DNA from 2 places in the Arthrobacter sp. CDRTa11 genome. Region 2 is predicted to be linked to the other one. Evidence: riboswitches for the same ligand, from Rfam matches in the RefSeq annotation. Region 2 holds a riboswitch; the other holds the start of a gene.
The links. A riboswitch is a leader RNA that binds a small molecule or an ion and turns the genes downstream of it on or off. The one in region 2 is predicted to bind S-adenosylmethionine.
Positions count from the first base shown of each region.

Region 1: it holds a riboswitch for S-adenosylmethionine, as region 2 does, so the genes downstream of both, F8G81_RS21925 (DUF1737 domain-containing protein) here and F8G81_RS15590 (aminotransferase class V-fold PLP-dependent enzyme) in region 2, are expected to answer to the same signal.

Region 1 is NZ_CP044532.1:4,797,111-4,802,915, reverse strand. Features, by position in the region: gene F8G81_RS21940 (DUF1905 domain-containing protein) at 202-429, shown strand; gene F8G81_RS21935 (O-succinylhomoserine sulfhydrylase) at 439-1,647, opposite strand; gene F8G81_RS21930 (rhodanese-like domain-containing protein) at 1,648-2,058, opposite strand; gene F8G81_RS21925 (DUF1737 domain-containing protein) at 2,055-2,333, opposite strand; SAM riboswitch class IV at 2,347-2,461, opposite strand; gene F8G81_RS21920 (hypothetical protein) at 2,622-3,098, shown strand; gene F8G81_RS21915 (AsnC family protein) at 3,180-3,380, shown strand; gene F8G81_RS21910 (acetyl-CoA C-acyltransferase) at 3,442-4,653, opposite strand; gene F8G81_RS21905 (GNAT family N-acetyltransferase) at 4,739-5,284, opposite strand; gene F8G81_RS21900 (hypothetical protein) at 5,454-5,805, opposite strand, start outside.
Region 2 is NZ_CP044532.1:3,456,034-3,461,838, forward strand. Features, by position in the region: gene F8G81_RS15580 (ribosome small subunit-dependent GTPase A) at 1-243, shown strand, start outside; gene hisN (histidinol-phosphatase) at 387-1,205, shown strand; SAM riboswitch class IV at 1,356-1,469, shown strand; gene F8G81_RS15590 (aminotransferase class V-fold PLP-dependent enzyme) at 1,506-2,939, shown strand; gene F8G81_RS15595 (class I SAM-dependent methyltransferase) at 3,105-3,863, shown strand; gene F8G81_RS15600 (metal-dependent transcriptional regulator) at 3,895-4,608, shown strand; gene F8G81_RS15605 (fluoride efflux transporter FluC) at 4,630-5,034, shown strand; gene F8G81_RS15610 (fluoride efflux transporter FluC) at 5,031-5,435, shown strand; gene F8G81_RS15615 (hypothetical protein) at 5,482-5,805, shown strand, end outside.

The DNA of each region.
Region 1 (5,805 bases), 1.3 Mb from region 2:
AGATAATGACGCAATAATCGCCCTTTGGGGGCATTATCTGCCAGTTCGCTCGTGGGGAGGGCCTGAAGTGTCCGTTCGCGCGGAGGAGTGCGGCCGCCAGGCCGGCATGGAATACTCAGGCGCGTGACGTCGTCGTACTCTTTTCACGCCAAACTGTGGCATATCCCGGAAGAAGCGGGTTGGCACTTCCTGACTCTCCCCGTGGACATTGCAGAGGACGTCCGCGATGACGCGGGCTCGCTCAGCAAAGGCTTCGGATCCATCAGGGTCAGCGCCGAAATCTCCGGCCACACCTGGCAGACGTCGCTCTTCCCGGACAGCAAAAGCGGTTCTTACCTGCTGCCCGTCAAGAAAGCCGTGAGGGACGCAGCCCGGATCAGCGCCGGTGACGACGTGGCGGTGCGGTTCGAAGTCCACGGCGTGGATTAGAGGGCAACGTCAGATCTGCTTGAGCGCCCGCTCCAGGTCGCCGATCAGGTCATCCGCGTCTTCGAGGCCCACGGACAGCCGCACCACGCCGTCGCTCAGGCCAATGGCGGCACGGCCTTCGGGACCCATGGCGCGGTGCGTGGTGGTGGCCGGGTGGGTGATAAGGGACTTGGCGTCGCCGAGGTTGTTGGAGATGTCGATGATCCGCAGCCCGTCCAGCAGCGCAAAGGCGGCCTCCTTGCCCGAGCGGCCGGCCGTCGTCGCCAATTCAAGGGTCAGCACGGTGCCGCCGGCCTTCATCTGCTTGGCGGCCAGCTCATACTGTGGGTGGGACTTCAGCAGCGGGTATTTGACCCAGCTGACCGCAGGCTGCTGCTCCAGCCATTCGGCCAGCCTCAGGGCGGTGGCGGAGGAGTGGTTGACGCGCAGCGCCATGGTCTCCAGCCCCTTGGTGAGGACCCAGGCGTTGAAGGCGGACAGCGAGGGTCCGGTGTGGCGCATGAGCTGCTTCACGGGGCCGTCGATGAATTCCTTGGTGCCCAGGATCGCCCCGCCCATGACACGGCCCTGGCCGTCGATGTGCTTGGTGCCGGAGTAGACAATGACGTCCGCGCCCAGCTGGCCGCAGCGCTGCAGCAGGGGAGTGGCAAAGACATTGTCGACGACGACGGTGGCACCGGCCGCATGCGCCAGTTCGCTGACTGCCGCGATGTCCACGATTTCCTGCATCGGGTTGGACGGCGACTCGAAGAAGACGGCGGTGGTGGGCTGGGACAACGCGTCACGCCACTGGTCCAGGTCCGGGCCATCCACAAAGACGGTCTCCACGCCCCAGCGCGGCAGGATCTCGTTCAAAATCACGAAACAGGAACCGAACAGCGAGCGGGCCGCAACCACGCGGTCACCGGCAGCCAGCAGGGCACCCAGGGCGGTGAAAACGGCGGACATTCCCGACGCCGTCGCAAAGCATGCCTCGGTGCCCTCGAGGAGGCGGAGCCGTTCCTGGAAGGTGGCTACGGAGGGGTTGCCGTAGCGTGAGTAGACAAAGCGTTCGTCCTCGCCGGTGAAGGCGCGTTCGGCGGCGGCGGCCGATTCGTAGACGAACCCGGAGTTCAGGAAGACCGGCTCGGCGGTCTCCTGGAAATTGGTGCGGTCCAGCCCGCCGCGGACTGCCTGGGTGTCAGGGCTCCAGCCGGCGGCATCTTCGTTGAATGTCACTTAGTTCGTTCCCAGATTCGTAGGCAGGCCGCGGTTCTTCCAGCCATTGACGGTGCGTTCGCCGTAGCGGTCCGGCTCGCCTTCAAAGCCCTCAAGGACGTTGTAGGACGTGTAGCCTGCCTGGGTGGCGGCGATGGCTGCAGCTATGGACCGGGCCCCGGAGCGGCACAGGAACACCAGTTCGGTGCCGGCGTCCTCGGGTGCCTGTTGTGTCAGGTCAGTGATGAAATCGGGGTTGGGGATGCCGCCCGGGAACGTCCACTGGATGAAGAGGGGATCGTTGTCCGTTGCCTTGGTGTCCGGGATGCCAATATGCGCCCATTCGCCCTCAGTGCGCACATCCACCAGGATGGCGCCCTGCTCCAGCTTGGTCCAAGCTTCCTGCGGGGTGAGGTCTCCTGCGTAGCTCATGCGTGGCCCTCGCCGTCGAATTCGAGCTCTTCCCCGGCAGTTTCGAGATCGTCCACGGCAGTGGCGACGGCGGCATCCGCGGAGGCGATCGCAGCCGGGAGGACCAGGGCCTGCGCCACGATCACGCTGCTGCCGTTAAAAGTTGCGGCCGGGCTGCCGTGCAGGACGTAGCCCTCCTCCAATGCGGTTGAAATCCGCTCACAGAAGGAGCGGTCATCCGGCCCCGTGATCAGTCGGTAGGACAGCTTTTCTTCTGTGGCAGGTGCGTCTGTCACGACGGATCTCCTTCTCTCACGCTTGCAGCTCGAATTTTTCGATATGCCGAGTATTCACCTGAGGCACCCCGCCGCGAAAGGAGGGTTGCCGACCGGCCAGTCAGGGCTTGGCGCCGGTACTCATTACTGCCCAAAAACGTAACACCTGCCCCGCCGCCCCGCACCGCCGCCGTCGTCATGTTGCGTAACCAACGCCATGCCGGACAATCACGGTATGGGGAAACAGCAGGATATGGCTAAACGCTCTGTACGGAAACACTGTGTGGGGAAACAGCGGGAAGGCCGTCAGTGCTGAGCGCGCAGCGCCTGACCGCGGGCGTGATGGCTGTTGCCTCCCTTGCCTTTGCACTGGCAGGCTGCCGGGACCCCTTCGCCCCGCCGCCGTGCGGGCCGCCGGAATACTTTGTCTCGCCGTCGGCCGTTCAGGCCGGCGGGCAGGTGACGGTCTCCGCGCAGGACACTACCTGCGACGCGCTATACGGCGCGGATGCGCGCATCCAGGTTACGGTGACGGACGCTGCGGGGCAGACGGTCCTGGAGGAGCTCGCTCCCATGACCGACGACGGCGCCTTCACCTTTGTCTTCACCGTTCCGGACACCATGGCTGCCGGAGAGGGCGGCGTCAGCGCTGTCCCGTACGGCGTGGACTGGTGTGATGACACCGGCGTTAACAACAGGGCCGACCCGGGCACCCTGAGCCTGGAACGTGCCTCCTGCGCCCACCGCCTGGTCCCGCTCACAGTGCACGCGGCTCCTCCAGCCTGAGGCTCCTCCAGCCTGAGGCGTCAACGTAGGTTGACGGCCAGAGCATCGTCAACTAATGTTGACGCCGTGGAGGTGGACCGAATGAAGACACTCGTTGGATCGATGGATGGAAAGGGCCCTGCCGAGGCACTCTATGCCGTGGCGGAGCTGCAGAAGGAAGTAGGGCGGGCCGAAGCTGCACTGGTCAGGAACGCCCGCCAGGCCGGGCTCTCCTGGGAAGCGATCGCCCTGTGCCTGGGTGTGAGCAAGCAGGCAGTTCACCGGAAGTACGGCAAGCGCTGACCCATCAACGCGGTTCGTCTGGGTCCCTCCCGGGTTCCTTGCGCCTGGCGCGCCGCAGTTTTCAGGCCTTGAGGATGAGCGCCTCGCCCTGGCCTCCGCCGCCGCAGAGGGACACAACCCCAGTGCCGCCGCCACGCCGCTGCAGAGCCAATGCCTGGTGCAGCACCAGCCGTGCGCCTGAGGCGCCTACGGGGTGGCCCAAGGCGATGGCGCCGCCCTCGGCGTTGATCCGCTCCGTGCTGACGCCCAGGTCCCGGGCCGACTGGATGATCACGGACGCGAAGGCTTCATTGATTTCGATGAGGTCCAGGTCAGCTACGCCGAGTCCTTCCGCTGCCAGGGCGCGTTCGATGGCGCGCGACGGCTGGGAATGCAGGGAAGCGTCCGGGCCTGCGGTCTGGCCGTGGCTTCGGATCTCGGCGATCCAGCTGAGCCCGGCACGTTCCGCGGCGGCTTTGCTGGCAACCACGACGGCGGCCGCGCCGTCGGAGAGTGGAGAGGCGGATCCGGCGGTGATAGTGGCTGACGCCGCCGCGGAGAAGGCGGGCTTCAGCGCCGCCAGTGCCTCCGTCGTCGTACCCGGACGGATGCCTTCATCGGAATCCACCATCAGTGCGGGACCGCGGCGCTGCGGTACTTTGACGGGCGCGATCTCTGCAGCAAACAGGCCGGCGGACCTGGCCGCCTCCGAGCGCTGATGGGACGTGGCGGCAACCTCGTCCTGGTCCGCCCGGCTGATTCCGCGTTCGGCGTTGCCTGCATCGGTGGCGGCGCCCTGCAAAACACCGGAAACGGGATCCTGCAGGGCATCGAAATTCAGTGCATCAACCAGCGGGGCGTCGCCGATGGCCACGCCGTGGCGCAGGCCCTGAAATAGGTGCGGGGCGTTGCTCATGGATTCCTGGCCACCGGCCACGATGAAGTCTGCCTCGCCGGCCCGGATCATCCTGGCAGCGTCGATCACTGCTGTGAGTCCGGACAGGCAGAGCTTGTTAATGGTTACCGTGGGAACGTCCCAGCCAATGCCGGCCGCCAGGCTTGCCTGCCGGGCGGGTCCTTGCCCTGCTCCTGCCTGGATGACCTGGCCCACGATCACGGCCTGGACCTGCCCGGGATCTACGCCTGTGCGTTCCAGGGCGCTGCGGATGGCGTGTGCGCCCAGTTCACTGGCTGACAGCGCGGCCAGGCTGCCCCGGAAACGTCCAAAGGGAGTGCGGGCGCCGCCGAGGATGACGGCGGTACGGGCGTCAGCTTTCAGGGCCTCGTTACTCATAGTTTCGCTGCTCACGGCCTCGTTGCTCATGATGGGTGCCTTCCGCTGGTTTGGTTCTCGGATCTGGTGCCGGAAATGGCCGGGGCTAGTTCAGGAGCAACTGGTGGAGGAGGTGGTCCTGCCAGCTGCCGGCGATGTGCAGATACTCTGGGGCCACGCCAATCTCCTGGAAGCCGGCCCGCCGCAGGATCTTCCGTGATGCACCGTTGTGGACCAGGGTGGCTGCCTGGACCCGGTGGAGGCCGAGCTCCGCGCGGGCATGGTTCACGGCGAACATCACGGCAGCGGAACCTATCCCCTGGCCGTTGTAGTCTTTGTCCACCCAGTACCCCAGATGGGCGTTGAGGAACGGCCCCCGGACAATGCCCGTCAAAGTGACGGCGCCGATGATCCGGCCGCCATCCAGCAGGACCCAGGGAATTTCCTGCCCCACTGAATGCTGGGCGAGCTTGCTGTGGATGAGTCCGAGCTGGTGTGCGGGGGTGAAGAACTCATCCGCACGGGCCGGCTCCCAGGGCGCCAGGTGTGCCCGGTTCCGGGCATAGGCCAGGCTCAGCAATGGCGCATCATCCCGGTGGAGCAGCCGGACCTGGATGTTGCCCAGTAACTGCGAGGACTCGATGTGGTGCAACGTACCTCTTCGGGGGTAGCTCCTGCGTCGAAACATTGTTGCCTTAAGGGGAGGCAGTGTTCCTGCACGCCTGAGCTTCATCGTAACGCGGTGGGCTCTTAACGAGGTCTGCGTGGCAGACCCGCCTGCGAGGCCGGGCTTATGCAAGGCCTGCCCATGAGGGCCGGGCCTATGAGGGGACTGGATCCAGCGGGGTGGACACCGCGATCCGCCGGCCGCCGTCCGGCGCCGTCACCACCTGGTAGGCGTTCCGTTCCAGGCTCACGGGGGAGCCGCCGTCGTCAAGGTTTTCCATGACCAGGTGCCCTATCCAGATGCCCGGAACTTCAACGTCGGTGACGATCTCCCGGACCCTCACACCCTGTATTCCGCGGGAGCGGTAGAACTCCTGGCCTTGACTGAAAAACTCGCGGGTTTGTGGCGGTTCGGTCACCGCCAGGCATCCTGCGGCCGTTACTGCCAGGGCAGGGTAGTTATAGATGTTTACGAGGCCTTCAATATTGCCCTCGGTGAGGTACCGC
Region 2 (5,805 bases):
CTGGCGCATGTGGATCCGGACCGCATCCTCCGGTCATTCCCGGACCTCGAACCGGGAACAGACGCGTGCGAACGTGGCTGCAAGCACAACGCCGCCGCGGTCAACTGCGGCCTGGACGCATGGGTGGCCGAGGGCCACGCCGGCTCCACGGGTGCAGCCCGGCTTGCATCACTGCGGCGGTTGCTTGGCACTGATCCGCGGATGGAAGGCCAGGAAACCAAGGAACTCGGCAGCATGGGCTGACGTACGGCCAGCCGGAATCCGCTCACTGTTCGTCGGGTTTTTGCCGCTTTTCCTGCCTTCAGCGGACCGTGTCCGGGAGCGTCGGAACGGTTCGGGACGCCGATGTCCCCGCCCCTGCCTCGCTTTGACGGTAGTTTGGAACCATGATCCAACCCGCTTCGAGCTACAACGATGACTTGCGCCTGGCCCACGTGCTGGCCGACTCCGTGGACGACCAGACCATGAGCCGCTTCAAGGCCCTGGACCTCCACATCGAAACCAAGCCGGACCTGACGCCGGTCACAGATGCTGACAAGGCCGCTGAGGAAGCCATCCGAGGCCAGCTCTCCCGCTCCCGTCCCCGTGATGCCGTGCTCGGTGAGGAGTTCGGCAGCAGCGGACATGGTTCCCGCCGGTGGATCATCGACCCCATTGACGGCACTAAGAACTTTGTTCGCGGCGTCCCTGTCTGGGCCACACTCATCGCACTCGTTGACGAGGGCGAACCGGTGGTTGGCGTGGTCAGCGCCCCGGCGCTCGGTAAGCGCTGGTGGGCGGCCAAGGGCGCTGGAGCCTACATGGGCCGTTCCCTCGCCGCCGCCACCCGGCTCCGGGTATCGGACGTCTCGAAGCTCTCGGACGCGTCGCTGTCCTACTCCAGCCTGGGCGGGTGGAAGGAACGGGGCAACCTGGACGAGTTCCTGGAGCTCACTGAGGATGTGTGGCGGACCCGGGCATACGGCGACTTCTGGTCCTACTGCATGGTGGCCGAAGGGTCTGTGGACATCGCTTGTGAACCGGAGCTGAACCTTTACGACATGGCGGCGCTGGTGCCCATTGTGGTTGAGGCCGGCGGCCGGTTTACCTCCCTCGAGGGAGAGGACGGACCCTTCGGAGGCAACGCCCTGGCCACCAACTCCATCCTGCACTCGGAGGTCCTGAAGAGACTCAATCCCAGCCTGGACGATCTCCTGTCGTCCTGATCACCCGAATTATCAGCGGCGGACGCCTCCAAAAGGAGGCGTCCGCCGTCGTATCTTCGATGAGTAGGCCTATTTCAACGCCACGTAACAAAACCCTTAACATTCGGCCCGGCTTTTTCCCCGCCCGGCCCATGTCCTACGCTCTTAACAGGTCACGAGTGCCAGCGCTAAACCCCGGTTTGCTGGCCGGCAACCCTCCATTCGCGGTGGGGTGCCCCGGGTGACGACCAGGCCGGTCCGGAACGGATGCGGCAAGCGCGGATTCCCGGCACAGGGAGTCCTTTTCAGAGTGAGGTCTCTGTGACAACTGCCACCGTCTCCCCCAATACCGCTGCCCAGGCACGGCCCGGCACATCAACAGCACTGTCCGCTGATCGCCTTGCCATCGCCGGGCGTCCCCTTTCCGCCGTCACCGGAGCGGAGATCCAGGCTCCCCTGATCCAGGGCGGGCACGCCAGGTACGCCAACCTGGACTATGGTGCTTCGGCGCCGGCCCTCTCCGTGGTTTCTGCCTACCTCAACGAGATCCTGCCGTTTTACGCGAGCGTCCACCGTGGTGCCGGCTACGCATCCCAGATCAGCACTTCGGTTTATGAGAACTCACGCAGCATCGTCAGGGACTTTGTTGGCGGCCGTCCGGATGACTCCGTCATCTTCACCCGTAACACCACTGATTCCCTGAACCTGCTGGCCGGCTGCCTTCCGGCCACCGACGGGCGCAACCTGGGCGACGTCCTGTATCTCGACATCGAACACCATGCCAACCTCCTGCCGTGGCAGGGAGTCCCGCACCGCAGTGTCGTCGCCGCCGACACCCTCACCGGTACCGTCGAGGCTATCCGTGCCGAGCTGGAACAGGGCGGGGTGAGCCTGCTGGCCGTCACCGGTGCGTCCAACGTCACCGGCGAGATCCTGCCCATCCGGGCACTGGCGGCACTGGCCCACGAGCACGGCGCCCGCATCGTGGTGGACGCCGCACAGCTTGCACCGCACCGGCGGATCGACATCGCCGCTGACGACGTCGACTACCTGGCCTTCTCCGGCCACAAGCTCTATGCGCCCTTTGGGTCAGGTGTCCTGGTGGGCCGCCCGGACTGGCTCGACGCCGGCACTCCCCACCTGGCGGGCGGCGGCGCTGTCCGGGAAGCCAGGCTGGATGGCGTGAGCTGGGCCACCGGCCCGGCCAGGCATGAAGGCGGCTCCCCCAACGTCCTGGGCGCAGCCACTCTTGCCCGCGCCACCCAGGTCATCGCCGCCTTGGACCAGAACCGCTGGCATGCCCATGAGTCCGCCATCAGGTCCTTCCTGGTGGAAGGCCTTGAGAAGATCGACGGCGTCACAGTCCACCAGATCTTCAAGGACACCGACCCCGAGACCGATACCATCGGCGTCGTGAACTTCTCCGTTGCCGGCTATGACGCGGGACTGGTGGCTGCCTATCTGTCCGCCGAGCACGGCGTCGGCCTCCGTGACGGCCGTTTCTGCGCCCACCCCTTGCTCAAACGCCTTGGTCTTCCTTCCGGCTCCCTCCGGGCCAGCTTCGGACTGGGATCCCGCCTCGAAGACGCCCAACGGCTGCTGGCAGGCATCGAGGAACTGCGACGCACCGGCCTGGGCTGGGACTACGTGGTGGACGCCGGCCGCTGGGTCCCCGCCAATGACACCCGGACTTACCCGTCGTGGGCGCCGAACACCCCCGGCACCGCGGGCGCCGCTCCCTGCATCGAAGACTGACTGCGCCCAAGACTGAACTGCATCTGAGACTGACCTGCGCCCAAGACTGAAGTGCACCCCTTTCAAAGGTCCGGCGTGAGGCCTGCTGGAGGCCTGGTTCGTCGGTACGCGCCCGTGCGGTAAATTCGAAAGATACCCAAGGGCATCAGGCGAAGGAGGCCGCGCGTGGCACGGGGTGGCCCCAAACTTGACCACGGACGCCGTCGGGAACTCGCACAGAGCTTCCAGGACGGCGGCGAGCACTACCAGCGCGTCCGGCCCGGGTATCCCGCGGACTCAGCTGACTGGCTGATTCCCGTCGGGGCCCGGGATGCCGTTGACGTGGGTGCAGGGACTGGCAAGTTCACGGCCTTGCTGCTGGAGCGCGGCCTGGCCGTTTCAGCGGTGGACCCTTCCGCCGACATGCTCAAGCAACTGGCGATCCACTATCCACAAGTGGCGGCAAAGCAGGGTACAGCCGAGTCAACAGGTATGGCGAGCGGCTCCTTCGACGTCGTCAGCGTTGCCCAGGCCTGGCATTGGTGTGACCCGCTGCCAGCCAGCACGGAACTCGCACGGATTCTTCGTCCCGGTGGGACACTCGGCCTTATCTGGAACCAGCTGGACACGTCCATACCGTGGGTCCACCGGCTCTCACGGATCATGCACGCCGGAGACGTCTACAAGCCGGAATTCCGTCCTGTGGTGGGGTCTGAGTTCCAGGGGCTCGAAAGCCATGTGACACGGTGGGAAGACCGGCTCAGCACGGCGGACATCATTGAACTGGCCAAATCCCGGAGCTATTTCCTGAGGGCGGGTGAGGCCACCCGGAGTAAGGTCCTCGCCAATCTCGACTGGTACCTGCACGAGCATTTGGACCACACCGCCGGTGCTGGGCTGGGACTGCCTTACCTGACGCTGACCTGGCGGGCCATCAAGGCATGACGCCGGCTGACCACCGGGTAGGCTTGGTACCGTGAAGACCAGCGCGCCCTCCTCCTCGATCGAGGACTACGTCAAGGTCATATACTCCTTCACGGAGTGGCAGGACAAGCCCATCACGTCCTCCCAGCTCGCCCAGCGCCTGGGGGTGGCAAATTCCTCGGTTTCGGAAATGGTCCGCAAACTCAAGGACCAGGGCCTGGTGGACCACAAGCCGTACAGTGCCATCACCCTGACTCAGGACGGGGTACGGTTGGCCCTGTCCATGGTGCGGCGGCACCGACTAATCGAGACCTACCTTGTCCAGCAGCTGGGGTACAGCTGGGATGAGGTCCACGATGAAGCCGAACTGCTGGAGCACGCGGTCTCGGATACGTTCATTGAGCGCATGGCGGCCAAGCTGGGCAATCCCCAGCGCGATCCCCACGGGGACCCCATTCCTACTGCGGACGGAACCGTGCTGATGCCACCGGCCCGCCTGATGAGCGAGCTGGATCAGGGCCACACCGGCAGGATCACCAGGATCAGCGATGAGAACCCCGACCTCCTGCGGTACCTCTCCGCCCAGGAAATCGACCTGGACGCCGATGTTGAGGTTGTAGGCCGTAAACCCTTCGGCGGGGCCCTTGTGGTGCGGATCCGTTCTGCGGGCAGGAAACAGGAATATGACCTCACCGACGAAGTGACGTCAGCCCTCTGGGTGCACAGCGACCACCCCCACCCTGGCTGCGTCCTCGAGGACCGCTGAGTGAACCAGGCCGCCGGCAGCATGCCGAATTGGCGCGCGTGGCTGGCAGTGGCAGCAGGTGGCCTGGTGGGAACGGAAGTTCGCTACGGCCTGGGCCTTGCCTTCCCTGACGCTCCCGGAGCCATTCCGTGGGCCACACTCTTGATCAACGTTTCCGGGAGCTTTGTGCTCGCGGCACTGACCACCTTCTGGATTGCACGCCCTCACACTGCCTTCTGGCTCAGGGCCGGCATAGGCCCCGGGCTGCTGGGCTCGTTCACTACCTTCTCCGCTGTGGTATTCGCCATTGACCAAATGGCGCGGGCCGGCCAGCACCCAGCATGGATTGCCTACCTTGCCCTCTCCCTGATACTTGGACTGGGCGCCGCAGCAGCAGGTTGGCGCACAGGCAAGGTCCTTGCCGACAGGAAGGGGGCGGTTACATGATCGCCGCAGGGCTCGTCGGAGTGTTGGGTGTCCTGGGCGCGCTGCTGCGCTTCGCGGCCGATAGCTGGTTCGCACACCATGCTGCCCGCCGCCCTGTCACCACGGTGGGTGGAACACCGCGCCACTGGCCTTGGGCAACGTTGCTGGTTAATGTCACAGGCTGCCTCATTATCGGGCTGTCCATCGGTATCACCGGACGGCTGGGACTTCCCGCCGACTGGCACACCGCCGTGGCCACAGGTTTGGCGGGAGGGCTCACCACCTTCAGTTCCTGGACCACGGCCACGGTCCGGCTCCTGAGCGAAGCGCGGTTCACGGCGGCCGGACTGAACCTGGGCGGGAACCTCGTTGCGGGCTTCGCCGCCGCGGCCCTGGGCATTGCCCTGGTGACCTGGCGCTGACCGGTCCGGATCACCGGTTTGGCAGTGTCCCGTATCGTTGACTGTGATGATTAGCAGACGCGACGCGGCAATTGCCCTTGATGTACCTATGGAAATGGCCCAGCGGCATGGAGTCCCCAAGTGGCTGTCCGAAGCGGACCTGGGTGAGATCCTGGACAACCCACCACCGTGGCTTGTCCAGTCACGCGCCAACAGAACGGGCAAACGTCCGGTCTGGGTCCATTTGGAGTGCGCCGTCTGTGGGTATGAGGAAGCGGCACGGCCCAAGAAATGGTGGCCCGACTTCACCTACGTCACCTGCGGCCACCATGCTCCCAGCGAGCTGCCGCCCCCTCGTCCTGGCTTCGTCCGGAGCGAGTTCGACGGCGTC